Regions from separate parts of the Bradyrhizobium sp. 87 genome, predicted to be linked through region 3. Evidence: predicted binding sites of a transcription regulator. Region 3 holds the regulator's gene; each other region holds the start of a gene.
The links. The regulator LexA, encoded in region 3, represses DNA repair genes until DNA is damaged. The targets are predictions, from matches to a motif close to TGTTCNNNNTGTGTTCNG.

Region 1 (2,269 bases), on a different contig from region 3:
CGGGACCTGGCAGGCCTCCCACAGCCGTTCCACGGCGTCCTTGCCATGCGCGACATCGCGCACCTCGGCGTCGCGGGCGGCGTGGTCGAGCACGCGCATGTCCTCGGCAATCGGCGCGCGCGTCAGCGCCTCGTGGCCGGGGGCCAGGTTCAGCGAGACCTGGAGCGCGCCGAGGGAAGCAAAATCCAGCTTCGAATTGCGCCATTGCAAAACCTTCACGGGATCGAAGGTGTGGTTCTGCAGCGCATTGACGAGCTCGGGCTCGAACGGGCCGCAGCGGCCGGTGGTGCCGAAGGTGCCGTTGCGGGTGGCGCGGCCGGCGCGGCCGGCGATCTGAGCGAATTCGGACGGCGTCAGGCGGCGGAACTGGTAGCCGTCGTACTTGCGGTCGGAGGCAAAGGCGACGTGGTCGACGTCGAGATTGAGGCCCATGCCGACGGCGTCGGTGGCGACGAGGTAATCGACCTCGCCGTTCTGGAACATCGCGACCTGCGCGTTGCGGGTGCGCGGCGACAGCGAACCCAGCACCACGGCGGCGCCGCCATGCTGGCGGCGGATCAGCTCGGCGATGGCGTAGACCTCGTCGGCCGAGAAGGCGACGATGGCGGTGCGGCGCGGCTGCCGCGTGATCTTGCGATCACCCGCGAATTCCAGCTGCGACAGGCGCGGCCGCGTGATCATGGAGACGCCCGGCAGCAGCCGCTCGATGATCGGGCGCATGGTCGCAGCGCCGAGCAGCAGCGTCTCGTCGCGGCCGCGGCGATTGAGGATGCGATCGGTGAAGACGTGGCCGCGTTCCAGATCGGATGCGATCTGCACCTCGTCGACGGCAAGGAACGAGACGTCGAGATCCCGCGGCATCGCCTCGACGGTCGAGACCCAATAGCGCGGCGCTTTCGGCTTGATCTTCTCCTCGCCGGTCACGAGCGCGACGGCGTCGGGGCCGACCCTTGCTGCGATCTTGTTGTAGACCTCGCGCGCGAGCAGGCGCAGCGGCAGCCCGATCATGCCGGAGGGATGCGCGAGCATCCGCTCGATGGCGAGATGGGTCTTGCCGGTGTTGGTGGGACCAAGCACCGCAGTGACGCCGGCGCCGGGAAGCCGCTCGGAAGCGAAGGGGGAGGAGGAAAAAGGCATCTGGGGGATTAGGTAATGGCGATTGGGGCGAATGTCAGTGCTGTTTTGGGGCGGTGGCGCGAAGGGCTCGCCTCACACACTGCTGTCCTCGCCCGGCTCGACCGGGCGATCCAGTATTCCAGAGGCGGCGCAGATCAAACCGAGAGGGCGCGGCGTACTGGATGCCCCGGTCAAGCCGGGGCATGACGGCGGAGAATGCGGCGCCTCTCCCTGAACCCAGCGCAACTGTCTCACTTTGCGACGCTTTTCCCGTTGGCTTTAAGCTTCGGAACGAGTTGAGAACGAATCGCGGCCGAATCGCTGACTCCCCCTTGAGTCCTGTTCCGTTCACGCAAGATGTCGCGGGAGGCTTGTGGGTTCGCACTAGATGGAGTTTTGCTCCGCCGCACAAGCGACGTTTCGATGGCGGATTCGTTAAAGCTGGGGACGGCGCGGAGTCGAATCAGAATCGGGGAGGAGTCAAATGGATTCCCGGTTCTCGACCCCCTCCAAACAAAATGCGCGAAAACAACCCCATGCACAGTAGACATGTTGTTGAAATCATTGATGTTTATTTTCACCAAAAGGGAGGTCCGTAGCCCGCATGGAGCGGAGCGCAATGCGGGGGCCGAAGCAAAGAACCCCGGATTACGCTGCGCTCCATCCGGGCTACGGCAGCGGGGCTACGGCACCCAGCCCTACTGCGTCTTCGCGACCTTGGGCGGCTGGGCGCTGGTGATGAAGCTGGTTGCTTCCAGCATGGCCGGCCCGAGCGGGGTCGGCACTTTCAGCCAGAACGGGACCAGGATGCGCGTGCCGGCGATCGGTGCGAACGCGACCTCGATGTTGCGCTGGGCGGCGAGATATTTGATCACCGGACGGTCGGGGATGTAGCCGGCGATGGGCACGAAATAGAGCGAGCAGACCACGACCTGGCCGTGATAGCCCTTCTCCGCCTTCACGTTCTCCATGCGCTTGAAATCGAGCTTGAGCTCGTAGCGCATGCGGCCGTCGAACACGGCGGCGCTGCCGTGGCAGGCGTCCGCCGACAGCACGTCGCCGGTGCCGGATACGCGCACCAGCGAGGCCGTCATCGGGTCCCAGACGCCGCGGCGATGCGCGTCGGTGACGACGATGCGGTCGGGATCGACCG
Region 2 (2,269 bases), on a different contig from region 3:
CGTTCGCGTCGGCAAAGTGCTTCTGCAATTTCAGCACGCGATCGCGCAGGCGGCCGAGGTCGTCGCCGAGCTTGATCACTTCGGTCTGGATCTGGTCGGCGGCATCGCGCATGCGCGCGTCCTTCATGATCTGCTGCATCACCTGGATTGCGAGCATCAAAAGCGACGGCGACACCAGCACGACGCGGGCGCGATACGCCTTCTGGATCACGTCGTCGAAACCGTCGTGGATCTCGGCGTAGACCGATTCCGACGGCACGAACATCAACGCCATTTCCTGGGTCTCGCCGGCGACGAGATATTTTTCGGCGATGTCGCTGACATGCTTCATCACGTCACCGCGCAGCCGCTGCGTGGCGATGCGCTTTTCCTCGTCGGTGCGCGCATCATGCAGCGCGGTCATCGCCTCCAGCGGAAATTTCGCGTCGATGCAGAGCGGACGCTGGTCGGGCAGGAACACGACGCAGTCCGGACGCTTGCCGGTCGAGAGCGTGAACTGGAACTCGTAGGCGCCCTTCGGCAGACCGTCCTGGACGATCGCTTCCATCCGCGCCTGACCGAAGGCGCCGCGCGACTGCTTGTTGGCGAGCACGTCGCGCAGGGTCGTCACCTGCGTGGTGAGGTCGGTGAGGTTCTTGTGCGCGCTGTCGATGATGCCGAGCCGCTCGTGCAGCGCGTGCAGGCTCTCCATGGTGTTGCGGGTCGAGTGCTCCATGGACTGGCCGACGCGGTGGGTCACCGAATCCAGCCGCTCGTTGACCGCGCGCGCCATGTCGGCCTGGCGGCCGGCCAGCGTCTGGGTCATGGCGTCGACTCGCCCCGAAGCCTCGCTCTGGGCGTGCAGCATCTGGCTGATGCGCTCCTCGAGCTCGTCGGCGCGGATGGCGTTGGCCATCGCGAGTTCCGCGCCGCGCCGCCCTGACCGCGCGATCACGACGGCAATCACGAGCAGCAGGATAAGGACCAGGGCGCCGAAGCCGATCAGCGCGTCCACGGTGCGCACCGGCCAGTCGCCAAGCATGAAAATGATCTCGTTCATGCCCCTGCTTCTAGCCGATTCGCTTCGAGACACGAACGAATAGCGAACATTTATGGTAAATGCTCTGTTAATTTTTATGGTTAACGAAACCTGAAGTTTTATGGTTAGCGGAGGGTTAACGGGGTTCCCGGCCGCATTGACCGCATCGAACGCGCGGCTTAAATCGCGGCCATGGCCCTCAGAGAAATCATCATCCTGCCCGACAAGCAGCTGCGTCTGGTCTCCAAGCCGATCGAGAAGGTCACGCCGGAGATCCGCAAGCTTGCCGACGACATGTTCGAGACCATGTACGACGCGCCCGGCATCGGGCTCGCGGCGATCCAGATCGCGCAGCCGTTGCGGCTGATCACCATGGACCTCGCCAAGCCCGACCAGGACGGCGAGACCAAGCCCGAGCCGCGCGTCTTCATCAATCCGGAAATCATCGCCTCTTCGGAGGACCTGTCGGTCTACGAGGAAGGCTGCCTGTCGATCCCCGAATATTACGAGGAGGTCGAGCGCCCTGCGAAGGTGCGGGTGCGCTACACCGATCTCGACGGCAAGGTGCACGAGGAGGACGCCGAAGGCCTCTACGCCACCTGCATCCAGCACGAGATCGACCATCTCAACGGCGTGCTGTTCGTCGACTATCTGTCAAAGCTCAAGCGCGACCGCGTGCTGAAGAAGTTCGAGAAAGCCGCCAAGCGCGCGGAGTGAGGTTCTCTGTCGATGCCCCTCCGCCTGATCTTCATGGGCACGCCCGATTTCTCCGTGCCGACGCTGCTCGAGCTCGTCGCGCATGGCCACGAGATCGCGGCCGTGTACACGCGCGCGCCGAAGCCCGGCGGACGGCGCGGGCTGCAATTGCAGCCGACCCCGGTGGAAGAGGCCGCGCGAAAGCTCGGTGTGCCCGTGCTGACGCCGAAGACTTTGAAAACGCCGGAGGCGCTGGAAGAGTTTCGCGCCTTTGACGCCGATGCGGCCGTCGTCGTCGCCTATGGCATGATCCTGCCGCAGGCGATCCTCGATGCGCCAAAGCTCGGCTGCTACAACCTGCACGCCTCGCTGCTGCCACGCTGGCGCGGTGCCGCTCCCATCAACCGCGCGATCATGGCCGGCGATGCCGAGAGCGGCGTGATGGTGATGAAGATGGATGTTGGCCTCGACACCGGCGACGTCGCTATGGCGGAACGGCTCGCGATCACGGACAACATGACCGCGCTCGATCTGCACGATCGTCTGTCGCGGCTC
Region 3 (2,269 bases):
CATGATGGCGGTCGGGAACGTGCGGATCGATCTTGCCGAACTTGCCCACGCGGGAATTGATGGTGCGCGTCCAGATCCAGCGATTGTCGTAGCGGACGTCGTCGGCGAAGGCGAGCTCCGTCCCCGGCAGCAGGCAGACGGCAACAGACGGATCGGCTGCAGAGGCGAAGCCGCGCGTCGAGGTGCCGCGGAAGCTTGTCGTGACGATCGTCTCGCCGACTTCGGCGGGGCGCGACGCGACGGCATGTAGGCTGTAGTCACACATCGGGTGCTCCTCATGCTGGGATAGCAACCCGCGTCTCTTATCGAGGCGCAGGCCTCTATCAGAGTGGAAGCACGAACGCTCTGCTTGGTTGTGGGCAAATCTGCGGCTGGCTTCCGCAAGCCGCGATCACATTATCTTTCCCGAATTCAATAGGAACAAAGCTCGCCGCGATGCATTCGGGAGGCGCGTACGCGAACATTGCCAACTTGGCTGCAACGGCCGAACTTGACCGCTGGTCGCTGTTTCCTCGAACAACCGAGCCGCGAAGCGGTGCTGCTTGAAGCGGTGCTGCTTCGTCGGCGTGGCGAGGAGCCAGCGTTGGAGGAGGGGCCGGATAGTCTGTGCAGAACCAGAAAGGCTATCCAGCCGGAGCGGACGATGATCCGCTCCAATCTCTGACCGGCGATGCCGATCGGAAGCGCGCGAGGCGCCAAGCACCTCCGGCATGAAGTGCTTCCGATATGAAGTACTGCCGATAGAAAGACTCCCGGTATCAGTACTTCCGGTAAAGCCCGATCAGCTTGCCCTGAATCTTCACCCGGTTGGGCGGCAGGATGCGGACCTCATAGGCCGCGTTGGCGGGCTCGAGCGCGATCGAGGCGCCGCGACGGCGGAAGCGCTTCAGCGTCGCTTCCTCGTCGTCGATCAGCGCCACCACGATGTCGCCGGTATCGGCGCTCTCGTTGCGCTGGATCAGGGCCATGTCGCCGTCGAGAATGCCGGCTTCGACCATCGAGTCGCCGCGCACTTCCAGCGCGTAATGCTCGCCCGAGCCGAGCATGTCAGGCGGTACGCTGATAGTATGGCTGCGGGTCTGCAACGCCTCGATCGGCGTGCCGGCCGCGATGCGGCCCATCACCGGCACCGCGACGGGACGTTCGCCCTCGTCAGCGGGCAGGCTCGCGCTCGCACGCACCTTGCCGAGATTGCCCTCGATGACGCTCGGCGTGAAGCCGCGGCGGCTGCCAGCGGCTGCCTGGAGCTCCGGCAGCTTGATGACTTCAATCGCACGGGCGCGGTTGGGCAGGCGTCGGATGAAGCCACGCTCCTCGAGCGCCGTGATCAGGCGATGGATGCCCGACTTCGAGCGCAGATCGAGCGCATCCTTCATCTCGTCGAAGGAGGGCGGCACGCCGCTTTCCTTCAGACGCTCACTGATGAACCGCAGAAGCTCGTATTGTTTGCGCGTTAACATCTCGACCAAAGTCCCCCGGTTGATGTCGTCCGATTCCGAGACGCTGAATTCGGCCATAAGCCGCTGCATGCTCGAAACAAATCATGAACAGACACTATATGTTCGATACATGTTCCGCAACTGCTTAATTTACCGTGAACAGAGCAAAGTGCGCGGAACGCGCGTTGCGGGGGCGCTCAGACGGGGAGCCGCAACACTTCGCAAGCCGTGCCGGCTTCGGCCTTCGGCGCGAATGGTGCGCGGACGAGAAGTACCTGTGCTGCAGCGAGATTCGCAAGCAGCGAAGAGTCCTGATGATTGACGGGAACAACGACGCGTGTGCCATCGTCACGCTCCTCAAGATGCGCGCGCAGATAGTCCTCGCGCTGGTCGTTGGCGCCGACGTCGCGGCCGAGCACGGCGCGTTCACGGCGATGGTGAATCACTGAACGGCCCGACAGGGCGCGAATCAGCGGCACCATGAACAGGAAAGCGCACACGTAGGACGATACGGGATTGCCCGGCAGGCCGATCACACCCATTGCGCCGAGTCGCCCGTGCATCATCGGCTTGCCTGGCCGCATCGCGATCTTCCAGAACGCCATCGCGATGCCTTCGTCCCGCAGTGCCTGCTGGACCAGATCGTGGTCGCCGACCGATGCGCCGCCGGTCGTGATCAGGACGTCGGCGCCGCTCTCGCGGGCGCGGCGGATGCCGGCGGTGGTGGCCTCGAGCGTGTCGGCGGCAATACCGAGGTCGATGGTCTCGGCGCCCTCGCTGCGGGCGAGCGCGTGCAGGGCGTAGCCGTTGGAATAGACGATCTGGCCGTG

Region 1: the regulator LexA is predicted to act here: its motif matches at 1,404-1,421, upstream of IVB50_RS31800 (helicase-related protein).
Region 2: the regulator LexA is predicted to act here: its motif matches at 1,071-1,088, upstream of rmuC (DNA recombination protein RmuC).

The regions. Positions count from the first base shown of each region.
Region 1 covers NZ_JADPIQ010000128.1:96,050-98,318, reverse strand. Annotated here, with positions in the region: gene IVB50_RS31800 (helicase-related protein) at 1-1,137, opposite strand, end outside; gene IVB50_RS31795 (DUF3108 domain-containing protein) at 1,815-2,269, opposite strand, start outside.
Region 2 covers NZ_JADPIQ010000128.1:174,339-176,607, forward strand. Annotated here, with positions in the region: gene rmuC (DNA recombination protein RmuC) at 1-1,039, opposite strand, end outside; gene def (peptide deformylase) at 1,211-1,735, shown strand; gene fmt (methionyl-tRNA formyltransferase) at 1,748-2,269, shown strand, end outside.
Region 3 covers NZ_JADPIQ010000075.1:14,704-16,972, forward strand. Annotated here, with positions in the region: gene IVB50_RS16635 (hypothetical protein) at 1-265, opposite strand, end outside; gene lexA (transcriptional repressor LexA) at 759-1,460, opposite strand; gene glp (gephyrin-like molybdotransferase Glp) at 1,637-2,269, opposite strand, start outside.